One region of the Serratia sp. LSHTC3 genome, then DNA from elsewhere that is predicted to be linked to it. Evidence: riboswitches for the same ligand, from Rfam matches in the RefSeq annotation. Region 1 holds a riboswitch; each other region holds the start of a gene.
The links. A riboswitch is a leader RNA that binds a small molecule or an ion and turns the genes downstream of it on or off. The one in region 1 is predicted to bind thiamine pyrophosphate.
Positions count from the first base shown of each region.

Region 2: linked by a shared signal. The riboswitch ahead of thiM (hydroxyethylthiazole kinase) and the one ahead of thiC (phosphomethylpyrimidine synthase ThiC) in region 1 are both predicted to bind thiamine pyrophosphate.
Region 3: linked by a shared signal. The riboswitch ahead of thiB (thiamine ABC transporter substrate binding subunit) and the one ahead of thiC (phosphomethylpyrimidine synthase ThiC) in region 1 are both predicted to bind thiamine pyrophosphate.

Region 1 is NZ_JBXUNP010000012.1:5,891-10,664, reverse strand. Features, by position in the region: gene thiE (thiamine phosphate synthase) at 1-42, opposite strand, end outside; gene thiC (phosphomethylpyrimidine synthase ThiC) at 35-1,978, opposite strand; TPP riboswitch at 2,093-2,217, opposite strand; gene AC2CGI_RS23635 (Rsd/AlgQ family anti-sigma factor) at 2,257-2,760, opposite strand; gene nudC (NAD(+) diphosphatase) at 2,862-3,629, shown strand; gene hemE (uroporphyrinogen decarboxylase) at 3,668-4,732, shown strand; gene nfi (deoxyribonuclease V) at 4,742-4,774, shown strand, end outside.
Region 2 is NZ_JBXUNP010000001.1:158,391-163,164, forward strand. Features, by position in the region: gene mdtN (multidrug transporter subunit MdtN) at 1-694, opposite strand, end outside; gene AC2CGI_RS00785 (YtcA family lipoprotein) at 705-968, opposite strand; gene AC2CGI_RS00790 (TetR/AcrR family transcriptional regulator) at 1,186-1,800, shown strand; TPP riboswitch at 1,892-1,988, shown strand; gene thiM (hydroxyethylthiazole kinase) at 2,024-2,815, shown strand; gene thiD (bifunctional hydroxymethylpyrimidine kinase/phosphomethylpyrimidine kinase) at 2,815-3,615, shown strand; gene AC2CGI_RS00805 (inhibitor of vertebrate lysozyme family protein) at 3,700-4,158, shown strand; gene gutQ (arabinose-5-phosphate isomerase GutQ) at 4,198-4,774, opposite strand, start outside.
Region 3 is NZ_JBXUNP010000003.1:463,310-468,083, reverse strand. Features, by position in the region: gene sgrT (glucose uptake inhibitor SgrT) at 77-250, opposite strand; gene sgrR (HTH-type transcriptional regulator SgrR) at 341-2,002, shown strand; TPP riboswitch at 2,040-2,158, shown strand; gene thiB (thiamine ABC transporter substrate binding subunit) at 2,216-3,202, shown strand; gene thiP (thiamine/thiamine pyrophosphate ABC transporter permease ThiP) at 3,178-4,774, shown strand, end outside; gene thiQ (thiamine ABC transporter ATP-binding protein ThiQ) at 4,772-4,774, shown strand, end outside.

The DNA of each region.
Region 1 (4,774 bases):
TTTGTGAGGCGTTGCCGGGAAGGGGGTCGTGATATCAGTCATTGCTGGTCTCCTCCTGCAAATTGCCGGCGCTGTGATACAGCTCGCTGCCGCGGGCGCGGAACTCGGCGGACATTTTCTCCATGCCGGTCAGCTGCACCTCGATCGGTTTGGCGGCCTCTTGGGCGGCGGCGTAGTCGCGCACCTCTTGTGAAATCTTCATCGAGCAGAATTTCGGCCCGCACATCGAGCAGAAGTGGGCGATCTTGCCGGATTCCTGCGGCAGGGTTTCGTCGTGATAGGCGCGCGCGGTGGCCGGATCGAGCGCCAGATTGAACTGATCTTCCCAACGGAATTCGAAGCGCGCCTTGGACATGGCGTTATCGCGGATCTGCGCGCCCGGATGGCCTTTGGCCAGATCGGCGGCGTGAGCGGCGATCTTGTAGGTGATCAGGCCCTGTTTGACGTCCTCTTTGTTCGGCAGGCCGAGGTGCTCTTTCGGCGTGACGTAACACAGCATGGCGCAGCCGAACCAGCCGATCATCGCCGCGCCGATGCCGGAGGTGAAATGGTCATAGCCCGGGGCGATATCGGTGGTCAGCGGGCCGAGGGTGTAGAATGGCGCTTCGTGGCAGTGTTCCAGCTCTTCGGTCATGTTGCGGCGGATCATCTGCATCGGCACGTGGCCTGGGCCCTCGATCATCACCTGCACGTCGTATTCCCAGGCGATTTTGGTCAGCTCGCCCAGCGTATGCAGTTCGGCGAACTGGGCTTCGTCGTTGGCGTCCTGAATTGAGCCGGGGCGCAGGCCGTCGCCGAGCGACAGCGAAACGTCGTAGGCGGCGCAGATCTCGCAGATTTCACGGAAGTGCTGATAGAGGAAGTTTTCCTGATGGTGCGACAGACACCATTTGGCCATGATCGAGCCGCCGCGCGACACGATGCCGGTCAGGCGTTTGGCGGTCATCGGCACGTAGCGCAGCAGCACGCCGGCGTGGATGGTGAAGTAGTCGACCCCTTGTTCCGCCTGTTCCAGCAGCGTATCGCGGAACATCTCCCAGGTGAGGTTTTCCGCCACGCCGTTGACCTTCTCCAGCGCCTGGTAGATCGGCACGGTGCCGATGGGCACCGGGCTGTTGCGCAGGATCCATTCGCGGGTTTCGTGAATGTAGCGGCCGGTGGAGAGATCCATCACGGTGTCTGCGCCCCAGCGGGTGGCCCACACCAGCTTCTCCACCTCTTCTTCGATCGACGATGTGACCGCCGAGTTGCCGATATTGGCGTTCACCTTCACCAGGAAATTGCGGCCGATGATCATCGGCTCCGCCTCCGGGTGGTTGATATTGGCGGGAATGATAGCGCGGCCGGCGGCCACTTCCTGGCGCACGAACTCCGGCGTGATGTTGTCCGGCAGGTTGGCGCCCCAGCCCTGGCCCGAATGCTGGTGGCGCAGCACCTCGCCGCGAATGCGTTCGCGCCCCATGTTTTCGCGGATGGCGATGAACTCCATCTCCGGGGTGACGATGCCGGCGCGGGCATAGTGCAGTTGGGTCACGCACTTGCCCGGTAACGCCTTGCGCGGCAACGGCAGGTGTTCGAAACGCAGGTGATCGAGGCCTTCGTCCGCCAGCCGCTGTTGGGTGAAGCCGGAGCTGGCGCCGCTCAGGGTGGCGGTATCGCCGCGCGCGTCGATCCAGCCTGCGCGCAGCTTGGTCAGGCCCGCGTGCACGTCGAGCTCGGCCTGTGGATCGCCGTACGGGCCGGCGGTGTCATACACCGGGATCGCCTCGTTGGGTTCATACTGCGGGCTATCTTTGCTGCCGCCGATCAGGGTCGGGCTGAGCTGAATTTCGCGCATCGGCACCTGGATATCGCGGCGCGAACCCTGCAGGTAGATGCGGCGTGAGTTTGGGAAAGCCATGCCTTGCAGGGTGTCGATAAACTGCTGGGCGGCTTCGCGTTGCGCCTTACGGGCGCGCGGTGGATTAACGTTAGACATAGCAAGTTCCTACCAGTGTGTTGGGTTGGGAAAGTTGCTTGTCTGGAGCTCGGAGGGAGTAATGATGGTGGCCGATAAGGCAGGGCACCCGCAAGGGGAAGGCCGTGTCTGTGGCGATAGATTACTCTTGTTCCCTTCGCGGGTATTAACCCGATCAGGTTCCGCGGATCCCGAATTAACGGTCTCAGCCTGGCTGATTCGATGAACAAATCAGGCGCTAGGCACTCCGACAAGATGCCCCCCAGTATAGGAGGGATAAGAAAAAAAACTATAAAATTTTAACGCGCCGGATCCAGCGCCTGGTCCGGCAGCGGTTGCTGCGTGGCTTCCGCTTCCAGCAGGATCAGCTTATCTTCCAGCGCAAAGCGCGCCGCCAGCGTTTCGCCGATATCCGACAAGGCCTGGTGGAATTCCAGACAAACCTCCTGATCGATATCCACTTCGGTATAGCGATCGTGGAACGCCATGATCTGTTCGGTATTGGCCCACAGCTTGGGGTAGATGTTCACCGCCAGCGACATTTTCGGACTGGCTGCGCCTTCCACTTGTTTGATAATTCTGTCATAGATATGAAAATGCCCTGCGGAGAGGTAATCCACCAGGTTATGGCAAAAGTTCTCCAGCGCTTTTTCATTCAGCGGCGTATGCTTTTCTTTATTCGGTTTGAGGCCTACCAGCGTGCAGTAGGCGACCAGCAACTGCTTGCGGGCCTGAAGCCATTGATCAACTAATTCATTACTACCGCCAACGCGCTGAGTCAGCCTTTCCAAACGGTTGAGCATGTTTGACTCCGTGTAAGTAACAAAAGTAACCGGTAAGTTATTAAAATGTAACAAAGCCGATTTGTAGAGTGCCAGTGAAGCTGAGGTTGTGCAACAACGATATGGAACTTGCATTAACGGGCAATGAAAACGGCTGGTGGATCGTCAGCCATGAAAGCAAACTTTGGTTACCGAACGGTGAATTGCCGTCGGGGACCGCCGCCGCCTTCGGCCTGCAGGGCCACATGGCGCGCGTCATCGGTGAGTGGGAGGGCGCGCCGGTCTGGCTGGTGCGCCAGGCGATGCCGCGGGAGATGGGGTCGGTGCGTCAGTTGTTGGATCAGGATCGTGGTCTGTTCCAGCTGGCCGGGCGCGGCGTGCAGTTGGCGGATTTCTACCGCTCCCATCGCTATTGCGGCTACTGCGGCCATGAGATGCACCTCAGCCGCACCGAAAGCGCCTGCCTGTGCGGCCATTGCAAGGAGCGCTACTACCCGCAGATCGCGCCCTGCGTGATCGTCGCCATTCGGCGCGACGATCAGATCCTGCTGGCGCAGCACGTGCGCCATCGCGGCGGCATTCACACGGTGCTGGCCGGTTTCGTTGAAGTGGGCGAAACGCTGGAGCAAGCGGTAGCGCGCGAAGTGATGGAAGAGAGCAATATTGAAATCAAGAACCTGCGCTACGTCACGTCACAACCCTGGCCGTTTCCGCACTCGCTGATGATGGCCTTTATGGCCGATTACCACCAGGGTGAGATTCGTCACGATCCCAAGGAGCTGCTCAATGCCGGCTGGTATCGTTACGACCAACTGCCGTTGTTGCCGCCGCCCGGCACCGTGGCGCGCCGCTTGATTGAGGACACCGTGGCGCTGTGCCGGGCAGAATAATGTACAATGGCCGGCAGATTATTAAGGGAGCCCCATAAATGACTGAGTTGAAGAACGATCGTTACCTGCGCGCGCTGTTGCGTCAGCCGGTGGATGTGACCCCCGTATGGATGATGCGCCAGGCCGGTCGTTATTTACCGGAGTATAAGGCGACTCGCGCCCAGGCCGGTGATTTCATGTCGCTGTGCAAGAACGCGGAGCTGGCCTGCGAGGTTACGCTGCAGCCGCTGCGCCGCTACGCGCTGGACGCCGCCATCCTGTTCTCCGACATTCTCACCATTCCCGACGCCATGGGGCTCGGCCTGTACTTTGAAGCCGGCGAAGGCCCGCGTTTCAGCTCCCCCGTCACCTGCCGCGCCGACGTCGACAAACTGCCGGCGTTCGATCCGGAAGTGGAGCTGGGCTATGTGATGAACGCGGTGCGCACCATCCGCCGCGAGCTGAAGGGCGAAGTGCCGCTGATCGGCTTTTCCGGCAGCCCGTGGACGCTGGCTACCTATATGGTTGAGGGCGGCAGCAGCAAGGCCTTCACCAAGCTGAAGAAGATGATGTATGCCGAGCCGGCCACGCTGCACCTGTTGCTGGACAAGCTGGCGGACAGCGTGATCCTTTACCTCAATGCCCAGATCAAGGCCGGCGCGCAGTCGGTGATGGTGTTCGACACCTGGGGCGGCGTGCTGACCGGGCGCGATTACCGCGAGTTCTCTTTGCACTACATGCACAAGATCGTCGATGGCTTGCTGCGTGAAAACGACGGCCGCCGCGTGCCGGTAACGCTGTTCACCAAAGGCGGCGGGCAGTGGCTGGAGGCGATGGCCGCCACCGGCTGCGATGCGCTGGGGCTGGACTGGACCACCGACATCGCCGACGCGCGCCGTCGCGTAGGCGACAAAGTGGCGCTGCAGGGCAATATGGATCCGTCGATGCTTTATGCTTCTCCGGCGCGCATCGCGGAAGAAGTGGAGACCATTCTGGCCGGTTTCGGCCACGGCAACGGTCATGTGTTCAACCTGGGCCACGGCATCCATCAGGATGTGCCGCCGGAGCACGCCGGGGCCTTCGTCGAGGCGGTACACGCGCAGTCGGCGAAATACCACCGTTAAGGATCCGATGTGACCGATATGGCGGCTCTGCGCGCCGAACAG
Region 2 (4,774 bases), on a different contig from region 1:
CGCTGGAGGCATATTGGCCGACGGTGGTTTTCAGGGAGGCGATGCGGCCGTCGAACGGCGCTCGCACCTCGGTAAATTCCAGATTCAGCTTGGCGATGGCGATGTCGGCCTGCACTTCGGCGCGCTGCGCGACCAGGGCTTCGACGCCGCTGACGGCGGCTTCCGCCTGTTTCGCCTGCAGCAATGCGGCCTGCAGTTCCGCCTGCGCCGAGCGCTGGGAGGTGCGGGCGGTTTCCACTTCTTCCGCCGAAACGTAGTTCTTGCCGAGCAGCTTCTGTCGGCGGTTGAGGGTGTCGGTCGCCTGCGCCACCAGCGCCTGCGAGCGTTTGACGATGGCGTTCATCGATTCGGCGTTGTACTGCTGCGCGTTGACCGAACGCTGCGTCAGTTTGATCTGTTCATTCAGCGTGATCAGGCGCGCTTCGCTGGCCGCCAGCGCGTCCTGGTAAGGGCGCGGATCGATGCGGAACAGCAGATCGCCTTGCCGCACTTCCTGGTTGTCGCGGATCGGCATCTCGACGATGCGGCCGTTCACCTCCGGCACTACGTCGATGGTGTCGGCATAGGCGTAGGCATCGTCGGTAGTGGGGGCGTTTTCCACCCGCCAGACGACGACGGCGGCCACGATGAGCGTCAACGCCAGGAGGGTAAGCACCAGCAGTCTGCGCTTGTTGGAGGTTTGTGGTTGGGTCATGGCGTCAGTCTCAGTGGGGGAAAACCAGTAACCAGGTCAGCATGGCGATCAGCGCGGTCAGCGCCGGATACGTCAGCAGCTGCGGCGCCAGCCAGGCGCGTTTTTCCGGGGTGCGCAGCAGCAGGTGGATCGCCACCATGCCCGCCACGCCGCCGCACAGGCAAAACAGCCAGTCGGGGAACGAAGCGCCGAACACCACCATGGACGGTGCCGGTGAGCACCCGGTGAGCAGCAGCGCGGTCAGGCAGGTGATAAGCAGTTTTTTGTCGGGCATAGGGCGTTCTCTGGCGATTGGCTTGGTCGACGGGCCGAATGGAATGACTCTTTTTCAGTGAGTGAGGTCACTGTTTGTCTTCCTCACGCTTGCGCAAGGAGAAACTAGAATAAATACTCTACTCTAAACTAGAGGAGTTAATCTAGTTTTTTGTGTCACCCTGCCTTCGCGGCGGCAAATGGGTATAATGCGTTGATGACAGCGGGCAGAAACGAATATGCAAATCGACGAACACATCACCGGGCGGGAGCCGCAGCAGGAAAGAGGGCGGCAACGCGTACAAACCATTCTGGATTCGGCGGCGGCGATCGTGGCGCAGGACGGGCTGGCGGCGCTCAGCATGCAGCGGCTCGCCAAGCACGCCAAAACCTCCATCGGCTCGATGTATCACTTTTTCCCCGATCGCCACGCGGTGATCAAGGCGCTGGCGGATCGGCACACCGAATCGATCGAGGCGCTGGTGCGCGACATGGCGTTGGCCAGCGACGACGAGTGGAGGCGCCTCTCCGCTGAAGAGGTGATCCAGCGACTGTTTTCTCCCTATGCGCAGTACCTGCGCGAGCACGCCGACTACCTGCCGGTGATGCGGGAAATGAACCTGCCGGATGAAAAGTCCAGCTTCCTGGCGCTGATCGCCCGAGTGCTGCAGCTGCGCCGCCCCGAGACCGCCGAAGCGGAGATCCTGCAGCAAACCCGGCTGTTGCAAAGCCTGGTGGCCGGCACCTTGCACCACATCTTCAAAACGGCGCCGCAGAACGTGGCGTTTACCCTGGCGGAGCTGCCCGGCGTGCTGAGCCTGTATCTGGCGGGAAAAGAGGGAAGCATCGCTTAGGCGCGAGCCAATTTAATCGCTTGTTTGTCCGCGCCGCCGCTGGCATGATCCCCTGCAGGGATTAACGCAATGTTGATCACAACCTATTGATTTTCATGACTCGGGGTGCCCTTCCGCGTGAAGGCTGAGAAATACCCGTATTACCTGATCTGGATAATGCCAGCGTAGGGAAGTCACGGCCGCTCAACCGGCGCCGCCTTCTTGAACGCCGGTTGGGAGGAATATGATCGCTCGACCTGATGCACTACCCGGCGCCCGCGCCGCGGCCTGCCTGACCCAATTCCAACAGCGGCCTCCGCTGATCCACTGCCTGACCAACGAAGTGGTGCAATCGCTGACTGCCAACGTGCTGCTGGCGCTCGGCGCCTCCCCGGCGATGGTGGTGGAGCCGCAAGAGGCGGCGCAGTTCAGCGCGCTGGCCGACGGCCTGCTGATCAACGTCGGTACCCTCAACGCGCTGCGCGCCGAATCGATGCGGGCGGCGGTGGCCGCCGCCAATCAGGCCGGCAAGCCCTGGACGCTGGATCCGGTGGCGGTCGGCGCGCTCTCCTACCGCACCGCCTTCGCTAAACAGCTGCTGGACGAGCAACCGGCGGCGATACGCGGCAACGCCTCGGAAATCATGGCGCTCAACGGGTTGCTGGCCAGCGGCCGCGGCGTGGACAGCGGCGACGATTCCTTGGCGGCATTGCCCGCCGCGCGTGAGCTGGCGCGGCGCAGCGGCGCGGTGGTGGCGGTCACCGGCGCGGTGGATTACGTCACCGACGGCCAACGCGACTGGGCGATCGAAGGCGGCTCCCCGCTGATGACGCGGGTGGTGGGCACCGGCTGCGCGCTGTCGGCGGTGGCGGCGGCGTTTTGCGCCCTGCCGGGCGATCGCCTGGACAACGTGGCGACCGCCTGTCGGGTGATGTCACACTGCGGCGGCCTCGCGGCCAGGCAGGCCGCCGGGCCGGGCAGCTTTACGCCGGCGTTCCTCGACGCCCTGTATCAACTGCGCGGGGAGGATCTGTGATGAAACGTATTAACGCGCTGACCATCGCCGGCACCGATCCCAGCGGCGGCGCCGGCATTCAGGCCGATTTAAAGGCCTTCTCGGCGCTCGGCGCCTACGGCACTTCGGTGATCACCGCGCTGGTAGCGCAGAATACCCGCGGCGTGCAGTCGGTGTATTACATCGATCCGGCGTTCGTCGCCGCGCAGCTGGACTCGGTGTTCAGCGACGTGCGCATCGACAGCGTCAAGATCGGCATGCTGGCCAATGCCGACATCGTACAGGCGGTGGCCGAACGTCTGCGCCATTACCGGCCGGAATTTGTGGTGCTGGATACCGTGATGCTGGCGAAAAGCGGCGATCCGTTACTGGCGCCGGAGGCGGTAGAGTCTATCCGGCGCGAGCTGTTGCCGCTGGTGTCGATCATTATGCCGAACCTGCCGGAAGCGGCGGCGCTGCTGGCGTGCGCGCCGGCGGAAGATGAAGCGCAGATGCGCGAGCAGGGGCGGGCGCTGCTGGCGATGGGCTGCCGGGCGGTGCTGATGAAGGGCGGCCACCTGAGCGAAAGCGAGAGCCCGGACTGGCTGTTTACCGCCGAAGGCGAGCAGCGCTTTACCGCGCCGCGCGTCGCCACCCGCCATACCCACGGCACCGGCTGCACGCTCTCGGCCGCGCTGGCGGCGCTGCGCCCGCGCCATGCCGACTGGGCGGCCACGGTGGCCGCCGCCAAGGACTACCTGCAACAAGCGCTGCAACAGGCGGATACGCTGGAAGTGGGGCACGGCATTGGGCCGGTGCATCATTTTCACGCCTGGTGGTGAGCCAACTTTTTGCCGCAACCGTGGTCTGACTAGTTCAGGCCCGGTTTTATGGGCGAAACCTGATTTAACCTAGGGAGAAGGACTATGACGGGACACCAGGCGCTGCGTTGCGCCCTCTTCGGCGCACTGCTCAGCTTCAGCGCGGGCAGCTTTGCCCAGCAGATCGTCACCACGTCGGATTTGATTCAGCAGCCGGGGTATCAGGCCAGTTGGCAAAACATGGTCAAAGGCCAGGCGCGGATGCCGGGCTGGGCGCGTAAGGGCGTCGGCACCTCTACGCCGGCGCAGAATCTGAACTGGAAAGGCAAAGAGTATCTGGTCGGCAATCTGTGCAAACCGCACGACTGCGGCAACAACTTTTTGATCGTGGCGTTCAGCGCGGATAAATCCCAGGCCTGGGGCGTGCGGGTCGAGGTGGAAGATCGGCCGGAAGCCGTCGATCATCCGAAGAAATACGCCAAGTACCAGTGGCTCGGCAAGCCGGATGAAGACATGAAAGCGCTGCTTAAGCAGCAGTTCGAGAACAATCCCGACTGGAAATGATCTGACCGGGGGCGCTGACGATGCCGCCCCCGGCGTTGATCAGCCGATGCCGGCCTGATGCAGATCGTGCAGGTTGAGCGCCCCCACCAGCACGCCGTCCATGTTGACCACCGGGGCCGCGCTGATGTGCTGTTCGTGCAGCGCTTCCAGCGCTTCGCCGGCGCGCCACTGCTCCGGCAGCCGATAGCCGGGGCGGGTGATCGCCGGGCTGAGCGGATCCTGCAGGCTGTTGCCCTTCACCAGCCAGCGGCGCAGGTCGCCGTCGGTAAACACGCCCACTACCCGCTGCTGCGCGTCGCACACCGCCACCAACCCGAGCCCGGTGCGGCTCAGTTCCAGCATCGCTTCCATCACGTTGGCGCTTTCGCTCACGCGCGGCAGGCGTTCGCCGGTGCGCATCAGGTGATGCACGCGGTTCAACAGGCGCGCCCCCAGGCTGCCGCCCGGGTGCGAGCGGGCGAAGTCTTCCGCATTGAAACCGCGCTGGCGCATCAGCGCCATCGCCAGGGCGTCGCCCATCATCAGGGTGTTGACCGCGCTGGAGGTCGGCGCCAGCCCCATCGGGCAGGCTTCGCGCTCGACGCCGATATCCAGTACGCAGGCCGCAGCCTGCGCC
Region 3 (4,774 bases), on a different contig from region 1:
CGCATAAAAAAACCAGTGGGTCACCCCACTGGCTGGTGAAACAGCACCATTACTCAGAAACTTGTTGCCGCAGCCCCTACAGGTGCTCGCGATACTGCTTATCGGTCATCTCTTTAATGTCCCATTGCGTCAGGTGCGCCAGCATCGCCAACCGCGCCTGTTCGGGCACCACGCTCAGCCAGTCGGCTCGCTGGCGGCGCACCGCGCTGAAATAGCGCTGATAGAACTGCCTGGATAAGAAAGCTTTCATGATTACGCCCTCCCCTTTCATTGATGAAAATTATCGGCGTAATATAGGGAAAGAAAAATTGACGAGTTGAAGCGGGAGCGTTCCTCTTTTATGTCCACGTCCAGATTGCAGCAGCAGTTCATCCGCCTGTGGCAGCGCTGCCACGGTGAAACCACCGACACCACGCTGCAGGATCTGGCGGAGGTGCTCAGCTGCTCGCGGCGCCACGTGCGCTCCCTGCTGAGCGCCATGCAGCGGGAAGGCTGGCTCACCTGGCAGGCGGAGTCGGGGCGCGGCAAGCGTTCGCGGCTAACCTTCCACTACACCGGCCTGGCGCTGCAGCAACAGCGGGCCGAGGAGCTGCTGGAACAGGATCGCATCGATCAGCTGGTGCAACTGGTGGGCGACAAAAATGTGGTGCGCCAGATGCTGCTGTCGCAGCTGGGGCGTAGCTTCCGCCAGGGGAAACACATTCTGCGGGTGCTCTACTACCGGCAGTTGTACAACCTGCTGCCCGGCTCGGCGCTGCGGCGTTCGGAAACCCATCTGGCGCGCCAGATCTTCAACGGTCTGACGCGCATAAATGAGGAAAACGGGGAACTGGAGTCCGATCTGTCTCACCATTGGCAGGCGTTGACGCCACTGCACTGGCGATTTTACCTGCGCCCGGCGATCCATTTTCATCACGGCCGCGAGCTGGAGATGGCGGACGTCATTACTTCTCTCTCGCGTCTGACCTCGCAACCGCTGTTCTCGCATATCGAGAGCGTCACCTCGCCGACGCCATTCGTGATTGACGTGCATCTGCGCAGCCCCGACCACTGGCTGCCCTGGCTGCTGGGCAGCGTGCACGCCATGATCCTGCCGCGCGAATGGCGCGAACTGCCGGATTTCGCCCGCCATCCGATCGGCACCGGCCCCTATCGCGTAGTGCGCAATCTCCCCAGCCAGATGAAGATCCACGCCTTCGACGACTATTTTGGCTACCGGGCGCTGATCGACGAGGTGAATATCTGGGTGCTGCCGGAGTTCTCCGAAGAACTGGTGCATTCCGGCGTACAGCTGCAGGGCGATGAAACCGGCAACAACGAACTGGAAAGCCGGCTGGAAGAGGGCTGCTATTTCCTGCTGTTCGACCGGCGCTCCCCGCTGGCCGCCGATCCCGCCATTCGCAGCTGGCTGTGCGAATTGATCAATCCCATTTCGCTGCTGAGCCACGCCGGGCCGCTCTACCAACGCTACTGGTCGCCGGCGTACGGCCTGCTGCCCCGTTGGCACCACAACCGCGCGCTGGCGCAGCAGCCCAAACCGGCGGGGCTGACCGAACTGACGATGACCCACTTCAATGAGCATTCGGAGTTTCACGCCATCCGTCAGGCGATCGAGCCGCTGCTGGCGCAGCACGGCATCCGCCTGATCGTGCAAAGCGTGGATTACGCCACCTGGCACCAGGGCGACGCGCGCAGCGATCTGTGGCTTGGCAGCGCCAACTTCTATCTGCCGCTGGAGTTTTCGCTGTTCGCCACGCTGTACGAACTGCCGCTGATGCAGCATTGCATGAACGAAGATCTGGCGCAGGACGCGGCGCTGTGGCGCGCCAACCGTCTGCCGCTGGCGGAGTTCTGCCAGCGTCTGGTCAGCAACCACCAGCTGCATCCGCTGTTCCACCACTGGCTGCAGCTGCACGGCCAGCGCAGCATGCGCGGCGTGCGGATGAACACCCTCGGCTGGTTCGACTTCAAGTCCGCCTGGTTTGCCCCGCCGGAGACATAAGCGCCTTTCGCCCAAGTCGGTTAATCTTTACAATAGCGCCGTCTCAACGGGGTGCGGAGAGCCGGGCCGCGTAATAAGCCTGATTTTCCGCTGAGAGCACACCCGTCGAACCTGATCCGGTCAATACCGGCGGAGGGATTTGAGCCCAGCGAACCGGCGACGCCGCCTCGCCCCCTCAGATGCCCTTGCCCCCTTATTTTTCAGGAGTGCAACGTGGTCAAAAAATATCTGCCCTGCTTATTGCTGCTGTGCGCCGCGCCGGCGTTCGCCAAGCCGACGCTGACGGTTTACACCTACGATTCCTTCGCCGCCGACTGGGGCCCTGGCCCGGCGGTGAAAAAAGCCTTCGAGGCCGAATGCGACTGTGAACTGAAGTTCGTGGCGCTGGAAGACGGCGTCTCGTTGCTGAACCGCCTGCGCATGGAGGGCAAGAACAGCGCCGCCGACGTGGTGCTGGGGCTGGACAACAACCTGCTGCAGGCGGCGCAGCAAACCGGCCTGTTCGCGCCGAGCGGCGTCGATACCGCCAGGCTGACGGTGCCGGGCGGCTGGCAGGACGCGACCTTCGTGCCTTACGACTACGGGTACTTCGCCTTCGTCTACAACAAAGAAAAACTGAAGAACCCGCCGAAAAGCCTGCAGGAGCTGGTCAGCAGCGACCGCAACTGGAAAGTGATCTACGAAGATCCGCGCACCAGCACGCCGGGGCTCGGCCTGCTGCTGTGGATGCAAAAAGTGTATGGCGACAAGGCGCCGGCCGCCTGGCAGCAGTTGGCGAAGAAGACCGTCACCGTCACCAAAGGCTGGAGCGAAGCCTACGGCCTGTTCCTGAAAGGCGAAGGCGATCTGGTGCTCAGCTATACCACCTCTCCCGCCTACCACCTGATCGAAGAGAAAAAAGACCTTTACGCCGCCGCCACGTTCAGCGAAGGCCACTACCTGCAGGTGGAAGTGGCGGGCAAGCTGAAAGCCGCCAAACAGCCTGAGCTGGCCGAGCGTTTCATGCGGTTCATGGTGACGCCGGCATTCCAGAACACCATCCCGACCGGCAACTGGATGTACCCGGTGATCAACACCCCGCTGCCCGTCGGCTTTGAGCAGATGAACGTGCCGCAGACCGCGCTGCAATACAGCGCCGAAGAGGTGGCCACACAACGCGGCGGCTGGATCCGGGCATGGCAAACCGCCGTCAGCCGCTGATCCCCCGCTGGCTCTGGCCGGGGCTGCTGGCCGCCGGCCTGATCCTGCTCGTCGCCGCGCTGGCGCTGGGTTCGCTGTGGCGTCACGCGCCGGACAGCGACTGGCGCAGCCTGTGGCAGGACAGTTACCTGTGGCACGTGGTGCGCTTCACCTTCCTGCAGGCGCTGCTGTCGGCGCTGATTTCGGTGCTGCCCGCCATTCTGCTGGCGCGCGCGCTCTATCGCCGCCGTTTCCCCGGCCGGCAGTTGTTGCTGCGGCTGTGCGCCATGACGCTGGTGCTGCCGGTGCTGGTAGCGGTATTCGGCCTGCTCAGCGTCTATGGGCGCCAGGGCTGGCTGGCGACGCTGTGCGGCTGGCTGGGCGTCGAGTATGGTTTCTCGCCCTACGGTCTGCAGGGCATTCTGCTGGCGCACCTGTTCTTTAACCTGCCGCTGGCCACCCGCCTGTTGCTGCAGGCGCTGGAGAACATTCCGGTAGAGCAGCGCCAGCTGGCCGCTCAACTGGGTATGAGCGGCTGGCAGCAGTTCCGCTTCGTCGAATGGCCGGCGCTGCGCCGCCAAATCCTGCCGAGCGGCGCGCTGATCTTCATGCTGTGCTTCGCCAGCTTCGCCACCGTGCTGTCGCTGGGCGGCGGGCCACAGGCCACCACCATCGAACTGGCGATCTACCAGGCGCTGAGTTACGACTACGATCTGGGGCGTGCCGCCATGCTGGCGCTGATCCAGCTGGGCTGTTGTCTCGGGCTGGTGTTGATCAGTCAGCGCCTGAGCCAGGCATTGCCGGTGGGGCATACCCACGCCCAGCGCTGGCGCAATCCGGATGACAGCCTGTGGCGACGCGTCGGCGATTTTCTGCTGATCGCCGCCGCGCTGTTGCTGCTGCTGCCGCCTCTGCTGGCGGTGATCGCCGATGGCGCCAACCAGGCTATCCTCAACGTACTGCGCCAGCCGGTGCTGTGGCAGGCGCTGTTCACGTCGCTACGCATCGCCCTCGGCGCCGGGCTGCTGTGCGTGGCGCTCACGATGATGCTGCTGTGGAGCAGCCGCGAGCTGAAACTGCGGCAGCAGCTGCGCGGCGGCCAGGCTCTGGAGCTCAGCGGCATGGTGATCCTGGCGATGCCGGGCATCGTGCTGGCCACCGGCTTCTTCCTGCTGCTGAGCGATACCGTGGGGTTGCCGCAGTCGCCCTATGCGCTGGTGATCCTCACCAATGCGCTGATGGCGGTGCCCTATGCACTGAAGGTATTGGAGAACCCGATGCGCGACCTCGCCGAACGTTACAACCCGCTGTGCCTGTCGCTGGATATCCGCGGCTGGCGACGGCTGCGGCTGATCGAACTGCGCGCCCTGCGCCGCCCGCTGGCGCAGGCGCTGGCCTTCGCCTGCGTGCTGTCGATCGGCGACTTCGGCGTGGTCGCCTTGTTTGGCAACGAGCATTTCCGTACCCTGCCTTTTTACCTGTATCAGCAGATTGGCGCCTATCGCAGCAACGACGGGGCGGTGACCGCGCTGCTGTTGCTGCTGCTGTGCTTCCTGTTGTTTACCCTGATTGAACGCTTACCGGGCCGCCATG